DNA from 2 places in the Pandoraea sputorum genome. Region 2 is predicted to be linked to the other one. Evidence: riboswitches for the same ligand, from Rfam matches in the RefSeq annotation. Region 2 holds a riboswitch; the other holds the start of a gene.

Region 1 (7,378 bases), 870 kb from region 2:
GCATGGCGGCGAGCGTGCGTGCGAAGGCCTCGTCGTCGATGTCGGCCAACGACTGACGCGTGGCGAAGCCCGCATTGCTCACGATCTGATCGACCGGGCCGAAGGCGTCATGCGCGGCGTCGACGAGTCGCGCGGCGGACTGCGCGTGCGTCAGATCGCCGAACCATGTGGCGCACTGCGCACCGGCGTCTTCGCATGCGCGACGCACCTCAGTGAGCCGCGCCTGACTGGCGTCGGACGCGCCGCGTGTGTGCAGCAGCAAGCGAGTGTCAGGGGAGGCGAGGCGGCGGGCGATGGCCGCGCCGATGCCGGAGGCGGCGCCGGTGACGACAACGGTGCGTCCGTCGCGCTCAGAGGAATTCGGCGACTGGCCGGACGAGGTAGCTGAAGTAGTCACGATGAGCCCGGAGATAGCCTGATGGGGTGCTCGTGATTATGCCAAACCGCCTCGGTGCCGGAACAGCCGCGTCAATATTATTTACGAAGTGAACAAAATGGATGAATCGCCCGGTGGGAATGGCGCGGGATGGCGTGAGATCGTCCGCCCCCTGCGCCATCACTTCGCGTCCACTACACCGCGCCGACGACCCGAGGCGGCTCGATCTCGGTCACCGCGTGCAACGTCATCGTGTGCTGATGGAAGCGGGCCAGCGTGTCACGATGCGCGACGCTGACGATGGCGGTGTCAGGCAGTTGCGCGTGCAGTGCGTCGTACACGGCTTCTTCGGTTTCAACATCGAGCGCGCTTGTCGCTTCGTCCAGAAACAGGAAATCGGGCTTTTGCAGCAGTGCGCGCGCGGCCGCCAGTCGCTGTTGTTCGCCGCCGGAGAGGCGTCGCGCCCAATGCGCCGAGGTCAGCAGGTCGTCGCCGTATTGCCCGAGGTTCACGGCGTTCAGGGCGTCTCGGCACTCGGCGTCGGTGAACGTGTCGGGCGATGACGGGAACGCGAGCGCGGCCTTGAGCGTGTCGATCGGCAGATAGCTTTGCTGCGAGAGGAACAACACGCGGGCATTGGTGGGTACTTCGATGCGTCCGCTGCCGAACGGCCACAGTCCGGCGAGTGCGCGCAGCATCGTGCTCTTGCCGCAACCCGAGCGGCCGCGCACCAGCCAGCGCGACCCAGGGGCGAATGCAAACGACCCGGCGGCCGCGAGCGGCGCGCCGTTCGGCAACGATAGCCGCAGGTCGGCGGCAGTGTAGGCCGGAGCACCACTTGCGGGCACCACGGCAATACCGCCTTGAGGGTGCGGCGTGGCGTCGATGACGCGTGTGAATTCGCGCAGACGGTTGATCGTCGCCTTCCAGTCGGCCAGCGTCGAGAAGCTGTTCACGAACCAGGAGAAACCGTCGCTCACTTGCCCAAAGGCGTCGATGATCCGCATCAGCACGCCCAGCGTGAACGCTCCCGCGAAGTAACGGGGTGCTGCCGCCATGATCGGAAAGACGATGGCGATCTGCGCGTAGATCGAGTTCGCGAAGATCAGGCGTTTCGTGACGACCATGATTTGCCACCAGTTGTCGCGCACCGCGCCGAACGCCGACTTCAGACGCGATAACTCCGCGCCTTCGCCGCGATAGAGCGCGACCTGCTCGGCCGATTCGCGCAGCCGCACCAGCAGAAAACGAAAGTCGGCTTCAACCTGTTGCTGCCGGTAGCTGAGTCCCACGAGCGGGCGCCCGACCTTGAAGATCAGAAACGAACCGACGATGGCGTACAGCGCGGCGACCCACACCATGTAGCCCGGGATCGTCACGTTCATACCCGCCAGCGCGAAGGACACTGCGCCCGAGATCGTCCACAGAATCGTGATGAAGGAGAACAGCGAGACGAGCGTCGTCAACAGATCGAGCGACAGCGCGAGCGACGAGTTGACGAGTGTGCGGATGTCTTCGGAAATACGCTGGTCGGGGTTGTCGGCGAGGTGATCGCGTTCGATGCGGTAGTAAGCGCGATGCGCGAACCACTTCGTGAGGTTCGCGTCCGTCACCCATTGCCGCCAGCGGATCTCCAGCATCTGACGGAAGTAGGTGCGGAACGTCGCAATGATGATGAAGCTGAACGCCAGCACCGCGAACTCCGCGAGCGACGACTTGAAGACCGGCCAGTTGCGCTTGTCGAGGGCGTCGTAAAAGCTGGCGTTCCACGCGTTTAGCCGCACGTTGATGAACACGACGGCAAGGTTCAGCGCGATCACGAGCGCAAGCAGGCGTCGACCCTCCCAGCGCTTCTCCGAGACCCAGTAGGGACGGATCAGTTGCCAGGCGGTGGGATGTTTGGGTGGATTGGGTGGTGGCGCGGCGGTGTCGCCCGAGGGTTGCGGGGCGTGTGGTGTGTGGGTCGGCGTGTTGGCCATGATCGTCGGGCGGCGGGACCGCAGTGGGGCAGCGTTGTTATCTATACGTTTCGCACATATGGCCCATTTGACCGCAGTTCCCGATGGTGCGTTGCACGATTTACGGCCAGAGCCGCGCGTGACGGGGATTTTCAGTTTACGGACCGTTACAAGCGGCCGGAATCAGGGGCGGGAGATCTCAAAAAACGAGACGCGACGAGCGTGCAATCGCCCGGGAAGCCAGCTTGCACGGGCGTCGGCATCTATGTTGTAATGGCTGCGGGCGAAACAGGGGTGCTCCGTAATTGGCGTAGTCACGTCAAAGAAGTCGCGGGGCTGAGAGAGACCCTTTGCACCCGACCCGGGTAATACCGGCGTGGGAAGTTTCCGACTCCTCCATTGGGGTAAGGTGGCCATCACCGTTTCGTCCTTTTGCTTTCATGAGGAAAGGGCCCCATGCGTTGCCTTCCACAACATTCTTCGTATTCCCCTCAGTGCCTGCGCGCCTTGACGGCTTGCGCGGCAATGCGCGTATGAGCGCGACCGCTGCCATTTCCACTTCGCGTTCGGCCGTGTCTCGTCCCGACATTGCCGTGCTCGGCGGCGGGTTGTCCGGCCGTCTGCTGGCGTGGCAACTGATTCGCGCCGGCGCGCGCGTGGCGCTGTACGAGCGGGGCGACGCCGATGGCTCGTCCGCTGCTGGCTGGGTCGCCGCCGCCATGCTCGCGCCGCTGGCCGAGGCCGCCGTGGCTGAGCCGAGCATCGTCGAGATGGGCGCGGTCGGGCTTGAGCGCTGGCCCGCGCTGATCGACGGCCTTCCCGAACATGTCTTCTTCCAACGCAACGGCACGCTGGTCGTGTGGCATCAGCCCGACCGCGCCGAGGCCGTGATGTTCGATCGTCGGATGCGGGCGAATGCGCCGCCCGAACTGCTGCGCGGCGGCGTCGAGCGGATTTCGGCGGCACAACTGAAAGATGTGGAGCCGGCGCTCGCTGGACGTTTCCAGGAAGGCTGGCTGCTGCCGAACGAAGGGCAACTGGATAACCGTCAGTTATTGCGCGCGCTGGCCGCAGGACTTGCGAAGGCGGGCGCGGACCTGCACTGGAACACCGCGATTGCCGAGGGCGAGTATCCGGACGCCGGTCTGGTCATCGACTGTCGCGGACTGGGCGCGCGCGAAGCGCTCACCCAACTGCGCGGTGTGCGAGGCGAGGTTGTGCGCATTCACGCGCCGGGGATCGGTCTGCGTCGCCCCGTGCGCTTGCTGCACCCGCGCTATCCGATCTACATCGCGCCCAAGGAAAACGATCTTTACGTGATCGGGGCGACCGAACTCGAATCGGAAGACATGTCGCCGATGACCGTGCGCTCGGCGCTCGAACTGCTCTCGGCGGCGCACTCGCTGAACCCGGCGTTCGGCGAAGCGCGCATCGTCGAGCTGAACGTCAACTGCCGCCCGGCGCTGCCCGACCATCTGCCGCGCGTGCAGTGGGACGGCGCACGTTTGCTGCGCGTGAACGGTCTGTACCGTCACGGCTATTTGCTGGCACCGGCAGTCACTGGCGAAGCATGCGCGTTGGCGCAGGCACTGATGCAAACGAAGGGCGCGCCGTCGGGATCGGCGGATGCGTTCGACTGGGAGACGTGGCGAGCCAGCCGGCCGTGGCCGGAACTGTTTCGTCAGGCATGAGAGGAAGCGGTACGCAATGGACATCCATATCAATCAACAGATGCTGAGCGTGGCCGACACGGCGACGCTGGCCGAGGCGCTCGCCGCCTACGGCGCCAAGCCGCCTTTCGCGGCGGCGATCAACGGGCAATTCGTCCCCAAGACGCAATACGCCGCGCGCACGCTCGCGCAGGGCGACAAGATCGATGTCGTGCAACCGGTGGCCGGAGGCTGAAATGAACGCATTCACCGAATCGAACAACGTGGCGGCCAGCAGCACGCGTGACGCGCTCACGCTTTACGACACCCGCTTCGGTAGCCGCTTCTTGCTCGGCACGGCGCGTTATCCGTCGCTGCAAGCACTGAACGATTCCATCGACGCAGCGCGTCCGGGCATGGTGACGGTGGCATTGCGCCGTCAGCTCTCGGGCACCGGGGCGCAAGCATCGGAAGGTCATTTCTGGGAGACGCTGCGCCGCCTTGCGGTGCCCGTGCTGCCCAATACCGCGGGCTGCCATTCGGTGCAGGAAGCGGTGACGACGGCGCAAATGGCGCGCGAAGTCTTCGAGACCGACTGGATCAAGCTCGAACTCATCGGCGACGACTACACGCTTCAGCCCGACCCGTTCGGTCTGGTGACGGCCGCCGAGCAACTGATTCGCGAGGGCTTCAAGGTCCTGCCGTACTGCACGGAAGATCTGGTGCTGTGCCGTCGACTGCTCGACGTCGGCTGTCAGGCATTGATGCCGTGGGGCGCCCCGATCGGCACCGGCAAGGGCGTGATCAATCCGTACGGTCTGCGTCTGTTGCGCGACCGTCTGCCGGATACGCCGCTGATCGTCGACGCGGGCCTCGGCTTGCCGTCGCATGCGTGTCAGGTGATGGAATGGGGTTACGACGGCGTGCTGCTCAACACCGCTGTCGCGCTCGCCGCGCAGCCCGTGGAGATGGCTGGCGCGTTCGCCGGTGCGATCAAGGCGGGACGCGCTGCATGGCTCGCGGGTCCGATGGCCGAGCGCGAGAGCGCCGAAGCCAGCACCCCGGTCGTGGGTGTTCCCTTCTGGCATCAGTCCGGTAGCTGATCGCGCCTGATTTCATGACCAACGGTCGCGCGATGCGGGGCCGGATCAACAAGGATTTTTCATGACGACGCACGCTGGCGCCGCCGGGCCTGTGCATATGCAGCACGTGCAATGCCTGCCCACCGACGCACCGCTCGCGGTGGCCTGGCAGCAGGCCGCCGACGCGATCCGCGCGCGCCTCGCACCGTGGCCGGATGAGGCGACATCGCCGCAATGGCGTCTGCACGCCGAGACACCCGTTAGCGCGGGACAGGGCGATGTGGTCTGGCTGCCGCTGGTGCCTGAGCATGGACTGGGCACGTTGGCGTCCGTCAGCCTGGACGCATGGCGCGCGAGTGGCGCGGTCGTGCTTTGCTCGCACGCGCTCGCACAGGGGCACGTGGAAGACACGCTGTACACGCCGGATGGCGTCTATCGTGTGGCGGGTCTCGACGATCCTGCATTCTTTCCTGCATTTGCCGCGTTTCTGGACTGCGGTTTCGCCCCGCACGACGCGCTGGTACTCGGCCGCGCATGGCGCACGGACGGCAGTCATGCGCGTGTGCAAGACGTCGACACGCTGGGCGCATGGCCGACCGTGCTGGAGACGTTCCCCGCCGTGCTGGGGCAGGTGCCGTCGCCGGGGCGCTTTCCTGCATGCCCGGCGCGACTGGGTCTTTACCCGGTGCTGCCCAACGCCGATTGGTGCGAGCGTATGGCGGATCTTCAGGTCGGGACGGTCCAGTTGCGCATCAAGGACCCTGAGCACCCGGGGCTGCGCAGCGAGATCGAGCGCACAGTGGCGGCGGGTCGCCGCGTGACGCACAACAGTGCGTGGTTCATCAACGATCACTGGCGTGAGGCGGCGCAGGCCGACGCCTACGGCGTGCATCTCGGTCAGGAAGACATGGCGGCGCTCTCGGCAGATGAAGTCGCGACGCTGCACGCGAGCGGCATGCGGCTGGGCATCAGCACGCACGGCTATTTCGAGATTCTCGCGGCGCATCACTTCCGTCCGAGCTATCTGGCCGTCGGTGCGGTGTTTCCGACGACGACCAAGGTCATCGCCACCGCACCGCAAGGACTGGCGAAGCTGGCGCGTTACGTGAAGCTCATCGCACCGCATTACCCGCTGGTAGCGATCGGCGGCATCGACGCGGCTAACCTGCCGCAGGTGCTCGAGACGGGGGTGGGATGCACGGCCGTCGTGCGCGCAGTAACGGAAGCCGACGACGTGGCAGGAGCGGTCCGTTCGATGCAGAAGGAATTCGCGCGGCGGGCGTGAGTTAATGGCGCAAGCGCAGCACAAGCACGGCACGAGTGCGGCAGAAGCTCGCTACAAGCGCGGCACGAATGCGGTACGCCCTTAGCGGTGGTTATAGTTTGCGCGTCATGAAGACTGCGCCATCGCCATAGCCCGCCAGTTTGGCGGCGATCTGAGGCGAGACGTCCACGGTGACCTGATACCCGAAGCGGGCCCAGAATCCCTGCGATTGCTGCACCGCGACCAACGCCGAGGCGCGCAGGCCGAGCGATTGCGCCGCCGACAACGCGGCGGCATAAAGCTGACCGGCCACACCCCCGCCACGCGTACGCGGGGCAAGCGCCATGTCGTGCACGTACCAGCAGTCGGGGGCGTCCGGCAGCGCGTCGAGGACGGTGTCCAGCGGCGGCGGTGCCGCGAGACGCCAGGGGTGCGTGAACAGATAGCCCGCGATGCCCGTGTCCGTCGGCCCGGTCGTTCCCGCATCCACGGCCACCCAGCAAGTCGTCGGCGACAAGTCCAGACGCGAGGCGAGCGTGGCTTCCGATTCCAGCATCAGGTGGCCATAGGCGAGGGCCTGCACCGTCAGCACGTGGGGAAGGTCGCCAGGTTGCATCGGACGAATCCGAAAGTCCTGCGTCGCCGTAGACTGCGGCGAGACGGGGCGCAAAGAGGGAGGGGTAGCGGAGGACATCCCGAGGAACGATGATGAGCGCGAAACGTCGTATTGTAGCAACGGCGCAACACCGGCGCGGGGTCAGAAGACGATAAGTCCTTGGTGCCGTTGGGTTTTTGCGGCGTTGCGGCTATTGGAACGTTCTCGCAGCAATACGTCCGGGGCCTGTAGAATCCCGCTGGGCAGCGCCGTTCCTTGCTTTCGCCGACCCGGCGTGGACGGCATCGATTGATAAACCCCCCTATAATTGGCGTTTTGCGCCGCACTATAAGACCCGAAACGTGCCTACCCCGAATCCGGAAAATCTGCTCGAACTGCGCGACGTCAGCTTTGGATATGGCGAACGTCTGGTGCTTTCCGGGCTGAATATGCG
Region 2 (7,378 bases):
CGCGAATCACGCACCCGTCACGGGCGACCTTGCCGCAATACCCGTCACACTTCATCCCGTCGGACGCAATCATCCCGTAGACATGCCGCTCATGCGCATCGCAAACGTACGAAGCGCTCTCCCGGCCCCTCCCCGGACCCCGCGTGATTCACCGGCAAGCGTTGTAGCGCAATCGTCGGGGCACGCCAATCGCGATCAGGGGCGTATTCGCTTCGAGGCCGATTTCGCGAGCGTATCGTCGCAAGAGGATCGATCCGATGAAGCCTGGGGCGGCGCGCTCCGGGCTGGATTCGTGGGCGTCGACGATGGGGATGTTTTCGAAGCACCCATGACCGGCGAATCGTTGGCGTCCTTACTTGCGCCGCGTGTCGCGCAACCTGTCCTCCCACCGGCAGCGCTGGCAACGCTGCATATCTGCGCCAGTTCGCGTCAGGTGAGCACCCATGTTGCCTCGCTGGACGGGCGCAATCACCCGGTTGTCATGCCGGATGGACGCAGCGAGCGCGCGCAAGTCTGTCGCGATATCGTCAACGGTTCGTTGCTCGGCACGGACGGTCGCAACGGTACGGTACCGTTCGAGCCGACGCGTGCCGACGTGACTAAGACGGTGGCGGACACGGCGCGTCGATGGACCGGCAAGCCCGCACTGGCAGGCAAGAAGGAGTGGTCGACGGCATGTCTCGTGCGCGAGACGCCGGACAAATTCATCGGCAAGCTGAACGCGCGCCTGCACGCCGGCGCGCGTCCCATGCCTGCGAGCGAAAGCACTGAGTGGATGCTTCGTGTGGGCTTTGCCGCCGGTTTGCCGATGCATCAGGCGATCGTGCGCGGCGATCTGCCCGCGTCCATCGGATTGGGGACGGACGAATGGGCGAAGCTCGCGCTCGGCGTCGAACAACTGGGCGAGCGCCACTGGGAGATGCGTCACACCGAAGTGATGGATGCCGCAGCCATGCCCGCGACCAACACGGAAGCGTTCACGGCGCTCGCAACGTCGATGTCTTCGGTGGCCAAGCACATCGCCACAGAGCGGTTGCGCAACTATCTGACGCAGCGTGGCGTGCCCACGGCGCCGGCCGCCATCTCCAGCGAGTCGCCTTCCGTCGCATAACGACGGTGTCAAACCTGTCGACAATGCCGTCAGCCTGACTTGGGCAACAGCAGTCGAGACGCCAGCGCAACAAAAAACGCGCCCGGTTTTACCCGGGCGCGTTCTGCTTGCTAAGCGACGATTTGCCGTACACGACAGCGGCGTTGATGCTGCCATCGTGCACGCGCTAATCAGGTGCGACGATAGATTTCGGCACCGCTCTTTACGAACTCGACGGCCTTGACCTCCATTCCTTGCTTGAGGGCGGCTTCGTCGGTGAGCCCTTGCTTGGCGGCGTAATCGCGCACGTCCTGCGTGATCTTCATCGAGCAGAAATGCGGTCCGCACATCGAGCAGAAGTGAGCGACCTTGGCCGAATCCTTCGGCAGCGTCTCATCGTGGAATTCACGCGCCTTGTCCGGATCGAGACCGAGGTTGAACTGGTCTTCCCAACGGAATTCGAAACGTGCCTTCGACAGCGCATTGTCACGAATCTGCGAGCCCGGGTGACCCTTGGCGAGGTCAGCCGCGTGGGCTGCGAGCTTGTACGTGATGATGCCTTCCTTCACGTCGTCCTTGTTCGGCAAGCCAAGGTGTTCCTTCGGCGTGACGTAGCACAGCATGGCCGTGCCGTACCAGCCGATGGTGGCTGCGCCGATCCCCGACGTGATGTGGTCGTAACCCGGGGCGATGTCCGTGGTCAGCGGTCCGAGCGTGTAGAACGGGGCTTCGTCGCAGTACTCGAGCTGGAGATCCATGTTCTCCTTGATGAGCTGCATCGGCACGTGGCCCGGGCCTTCGATCATGACCTGCACGTCGTGCTTCCACGCGATTTGCGTCAGTTCGCCCAGCGTCTTGAGTTCGGAGAGTTGCGCTTCGTCGTTGGCGTCGTAGATCGAGCCGGGACGCAGACCGTCGCCCAGCGAGAACGCGACGTCATAGGCCTTCATGATTTCGCAGATCTCTTCGAAGTGCGTGTACAGGAAGCTTTCCTTGTGGTGTGCGAGACACCACTTGGCCATGATCGAGCCGCCGCGGCTGACGATACCCGTCATGCGGTTAGCCGTCATCGGCACATACGCGAGACGCACGCCGGCGTGGATCGTGAAGTAGTCGACGCCTTGCTCGGCCTGCTCGATGAGCGTGTCGCGGAACATTTCCCACGTCAGATCTTCGGCCTTGCCGTTGACCTTTTCGAGCGCCTGATAAATCGGCACCGTGCCGATCGGCACCGGGCTGTTACGCAGAATCCATTCGCGCGTTTCGTGAATGTGCTTGCCGGTCGACAGATCCATGACCGTGTCGCCGCCCCAGCGGATCGCCCACGTCATCTTGTCCACTTCTTCGCCGATCGACGACGTCACGGCCGAGTTGCCGATGTTCGCGTTGATCTTCACGAGGAAGTTACGGCCGATGATCATCGGCTCGGATTCCGGGTGGTTGATGTTGTTCGGGATGATGGCGCGGCCACGTGCGATCTCTTCGCGCACGAATTCCGGCGTGATTTCGGCGGGAATGCTGGCGCCGAAATGCTGACCCGGGTGCTGACGCGTGAGCAACTTCGCGAGACGCTCGCCTTGCGGGCCAGCGGCACGTACGCTTTCGATGTATTCCTGACGGCGCAGGTTTTCACGAATCGCGATGTATTCCATTTCGGGCGTGATGATGCCCTGACGTGCGTAGTGCATCTGCGTCACGTTCTTGCCCGCCTTGGCACGGCGCGGCGTGCGATGCAGGCCCGGGAAACGCAGGTCGGCGGTAGCGCTGTCGTTCGCGCGCTCAAGGCCATAGGCGGAGCTCAGACCCGGCAGGGCTTCGGTGTCGCCGCGCTCTTCGATCCACTTCGCGCGCAGCGCGGGCAGGCCGGAGCGGATGTCGATGGTTGCGTTCGGATCGGTGTACGGGCCCGAGCAGTCGTAGACGTAGATCGGCGGATTCTTCTCGCCGCCGAAGCTCGTCGGCGTGTCGGCTTGCGAGATTTCGCGCATCGGGACCTGAATGTCCGGGCGCGAGCCTTCGACGTAGATCTTGCGGGAATTGGGCAGCGGTGCGATCGCAGCTTCGTCCACGCGCGCGTTGGCTGAGAGGAACTTCGGATTGGCGTTCATGCAATGTCTCCTGGCGGGGCACGTGTTGACGCCGACAATTTCGGCGCAAAGCGGCTCAGGAGCATGAACGGGGGCGAGGAATTTCTACGCTCCCTGCGCTGGCATTATCCAGATCAGGTTCTAAGGGTATTTCTCACCCACAACTCACGTTGCAGGACCCCTGCGCTTAGCTTTGCGGCAACGATACACCGACCTGCCGGGCAAAACAAGCACGATGTGTCCCGAAAAACGTGAACTGAAAATGGTGCGGTGCGACATTCCGACGGGCGCTTCAACCGTCCTGCGCTATCCGCACCTCGCGTTGAAAGTCGCGCGGCATCAGACGTAGCGCATCGCGGAAAAAGCGCCGGTCGGGCGGTGGCAGCATCGGCAGTACACGACCGAGCGATTGCGCGGCGTGGAATGCCTGCGGCGAGTCGCCGTCCTGATGCAGCGCGAACCAGAGCATTTCGAACCACAGGTTGGCAAGCTGCAGCGGCTCGAAGCGAACGCGTCCCTCCTCGTGGTCGGCGAGCGTGGTGGCCACGACATCGGTCCAGCGCAGGAAACCCTTGGCGCGCGAGAAGGGGGCTCCAAACGGCTGGACGGCATCGAGAAACGCATCGACCGCGAGGGGCGTACTCGCGCGCAGCGTTTCCAGATCGGGATCGCGTCGAACGGGAACGGCACCGCGCGCAATGCGCAGCAGGAACACCGTATTCCAGACGGAATTCCCGCCGACGCCGAAGCGATCGCAAATCCACTCCGACAAACCGATCCACCGCAATGCCTGGCGCTGAACCTCGGCCGCGGCGAGTCTTCTGCCCGGATCGATCAGCGCCCCTTGCCAGAACAGCCAGAGCGACAGGCCGATGTTGGCGGCGACGTGCTGCGCCAGCTCGATGGAGTCGGCTTCGAACGCCGCTTGCAGGGCGTCCGAGAAGGCGGCCAGCGCGTCGGCGGCGGATTGCGCGCGGGCAGGCATTGGGCCATTGCGCGCGGCGTGCGATTTGTGCAGCAACGCCTGGAGATTGCGGCTCTCGAAGCGAATACGCGGGTTGTAGATGAGGCACGGGGCGAGCGATGCGTCGTCGCTGATACGTTGCAGATGCGCGAACGCCCCTGGCTCGTCACGCAATGCGTAGGCCTGCCATGCCTGCACGATCCAGTGCATGGCGCGTAACGTCGGTGAGCCGGGCTGGCTCGCGCCGAAGGTGGCCGCGAGTGTGGCCAAAGTCTGCTTCGTGCGCGCGGCGTCTCCCATGCGACGCCACACGATGGTCTCGGCGAGCAGCGCAATGCCACGCTGTACGTCGTCCACGGCGCACACCTGCGCCGCATGGAACGACGGGATCGCGCCCGTGCGCTGGCGTCTGGCTTCGCTGTGCGTCGTAGGCGGCGACGGCGCGAAGAACACGCCGTCCTGCATGTCGCGCTTGCCGAGCGTCAGGTGATGCCAGAACGCAATGTCCTGCATGACGTAATCGAGTGCGGGTGACTGAGCGTCGGGCGTGCTGTCCTGCGGCAAACCGAGAAAGGCAGCGATTGCGCGGCGCGGATCGGCGGGCGTCGTGTCGCCGATGACGACTTTGATGCGCGACATCTCGTGCGCGGCGAGCCAGAAGGGGCCTTTGCCACGTCCGCGCGTCGGCAGCAGACGCACATCGGCATGGCGGTCATCGCCCCAGCCGACCGCGACGTCCCATCGCGCAAAGTCCGAAAATGCGCGGCTGATGAGCATGCGCAGGTCACCCCGAGGCCTGCCTGACCGAACCGGACCTTCAGCGACGCAAGCGTCACCGGCGATGCCTCGAAATGCGCCGCGTAATAGACGCGCATCAGCAACCACAGGCTTTGGTATCGCACCGGTTGACCGTCGATTTTCTGCGGCGCGTCGAGTCGCACAACGAGTGCGGGAGCGAGCGACGATTCGGTGGTGTCGTTCATGTTGACTGAGTGACTCGGGCAGCAAGCTTGGCAGGGACCGGAGGCGCACGTTGTGGCGCGAACGGCGTGCGCACGTTCCACGAACTTGCGCAAGGGGCGAGCCGATGATACGGCGGTTACGTCGGTTACGGTAGCTTTGCTTTGCAGCTGCCGAAACGCACACTAAGCTGCAAACGCTTTCGAAAAAAAGAGTGCCTGGCCAGCGCGACTCGTATCGGCAGCGACGACGTTTCGACGTCGCCGCCACACCCGGCGTGTCATCCCCATGTCACCCACTATCTTCTTAAAAATAAGGATAACGAAATGAAACGAATTCTCTCTCACTGGTGTCGCGCGGCTGTCGTGCTGCGTCTGGCGTCGGCGGTCGTCGCGCATGGTCTGCTGCCCTCGCCAGCACACGCGCTGGAATTGTCGCGCGCGTCAGCCGCGGCAGCACCTTCCGTGGCAGCGCCCGTCCACGTGACCGAGCGTGCCGACTGGGGCAAGTTCTTTGCGGCGGAAAACGTGAAGGGCACGGTCGTCGTGCTCGACGGCAAGACACAGACGTATCAGGCGTACGACTCGGCGCGCGCCGAGCGGCGCATGTCCCCGGCGTCGACGTACAAGATTTTCAACAGTCTGCTGGCGCTGGAATCGGGTGCGCTGGACAACGAGCGCGAGACGATTCCGTGGGACGGCAAACCGCGCCGGATTAAGGCGTGGAATGCAGAATTGAATCTGCGCGACGCGTTTCGCGTGTCTTGCTACCCGTGCTATCAGGTCGTTTCGCACAAGATTCCGCGTGCGTATGCGCAGGCGAAGCTCGACGCCGTCGGGTACGGTAACCGGACCATCGGTCGGGTGAACGACACCTATTGGGTGGACGACAGTTTGCAGATCTCAGCGCGCGAGCAAGTCGACTTCCTGCAGCGTCTGGCGCGTGGCACGTTGCCGTTCTCCGCGCGTTCGCAGGACATCGTCCGGCAGATTTCCATCGTCGAAGCGAACGCCGACTATGTGCTGCACGGCAAGACCGGCTGGTTCGTCGACAAGAAGCCGGATATCGGCTGGTGGGTGGGCTGGCTGGAGCGTGACGGCAATCTGACGATGATCGCGCTGAACATCGACATGAACGGCGACGCCGACGGCCCGAAGCGCGCGCGTATCGTGCGTGAGGTGCTGAAGAACCTGAAGTTGATCTGAACGCGATACCGTGCGACGCGAACGTCGAATGACGTCGCGTCGCGCGTGTTGCCGGTAATTTGCCGACGTGTTTTACAGAGCGCGTCCGTGCTTAAGCGCTGCGGCGATTTCCGCGACGTGACGGCCTTGCGTCCGTGCAATCGTCAACTCGTTCTCGCTCGGCTGACGTGAGCCGTCGGCGGCGGCGAGTGTCGTGGCGCCGTAGGGCGAGCCGCCGGTGATCTCTTTCATGTTGGTGAGCGCAGGCTCGGTGTATGGCACGCCGACGATGATCATGCCGTGGTGAAGCAGCGTGGTGTGGAAGCTCGTGATGGTCGTTTCCTGCCCGCCGTGCTGCGTCGCGGTGCTTGCGAACACGCTGCCGACTTTACCTGCAAGCGCCCCCTTGGCCCAAAGGCCTCCGGTCTGGTCGAGGAAGTTGCGCATCTGCGCGGTCATGTTGCCGAAGCGCGTCGGGGTGCCGAAGATGATCGCGTCGTACTCGGGCAACTGGTCGACGCGCGCGACGGGCACGCTGGCAAAGGCAGCGCGTGCGGCCTTTGCGCCGCTTTTTTCCAGCACATCGTCGGGGACGAGTTCAGGGACCTGCATCACAGTGACGTCGGCGCTGGCGACGCTGCGCGCGCCTTCGGCGACCGCTTCGGCCATCTTGTAGATGTGCCCGTACATGCTATAGAACACCACCAGGATCTTGGCGTTGGCCATGGGATTCTCCTTTGGGGTCGAAAGATGCCGGCGTCGCGGACCGTCGGCCGCGCGAGGCGAGCCGTTCCATCATAGTCGACGCGGATGACGCTTTAGCGCAGACGTGGCACGCTTCAGCGCAACCGCGACCCTTTCAGCGCAGTCGCGATCCGATAAGGCAGCCCAGCGCCAGCGCGGCCATGAGCACCGTCACGCTCGCCGAAACACCGCCAGCCAGAGCGAGTCCTGTGGCCGCGAGCCCATGCGCCATCACGGCGGCAGGCACGAGCAGCGTGGCGCTTACGACGCACCAGCGCATGACATAGCGCCACATGAAGCGACTCACGATCTGCATGCGCGCGTCGAGTTGATGCCGCTGCCAGAAAGA

What was found. Region 2 has a riboswitch for thiamine pyrophosphate ahead of thiC (phosphomethylpyrimidine synthase ThiC). Riboswitches for the same ligand answer to the same signal wherever they lie in the genome.
Region 1: it holds a riboswitch for thiamine pyrophosphate, as region 2 does, so the genes downstream of both, NA29_RS23575 (FAD-dependent oxidoreductase) here and thiC (phosphomethylpyrimidine synthase ThiC) in region 2, are expected to answer to the same signal.

The regions. Positions count from the first base shown of each region.
Region 1 is NZ_CP010431.2:5,315,590-5,322,967, reverse strand. Features, by position in the region: gene NA29_RS23585 (SDR family NAD(P)-dependent oxidoreductase) at 1-397, opposite strand, end outside; gene NA29_RS23580 (ABC transporter ATP-binding protein/permease) at 571-2,355, opposite strand; TPP riboswitch at 2,615-2,734, shown strand; gene NA29_RS23575 (FAD-dependent oxidoreductase) at 2,868-4,025, shown strand; gene thiS (sulfur carrier protein ThiS) at 4,042-4,239, shown strand; gene NA29_RS23565 (thiazole synthase) at 4,241-5,086, shown strand; gene NA29_RS23560 (thiamine phosphate synthase) at 5,148-6,350, shown strand; gene NA29_RS23555 (GNAT family N-acetyltransferase) at 6,442-6,945, opposite strand; gene NA29_RS23550 (ABC transporter ATP-binding protein) at 7,287-7,378, shown strand, end outside.
Region 2 is NZ_CP010431.2:4,448,933-4,456,310, reverse strand. Features, by position in the region: gene NA29_RS19600 (hypothetical protein) at 329-1,111, shown strand; gene thiC (phosphomethylpyrimidine synthase ThiC) at 1,282-3,198, opposite strand; TPP riboswitch at 3,272-3,370, opposite strand; gene NA29_RS19590 (hypothetical protein) at 3,470-4,918, opposite strand; gene NA29_RS19585 (OXA-62 family carbapenem-hydrolyzing class D beta-lactamase OXA-154) at 5,428-6,306, shown strand; gene wrbA (NAD(P)H:quinone oxidoreductase) at 6,379-7,011, opposite strand; gene NA29_RS19575 (hypothetical protein) at 7,145-7,378, opposite strand, start outside.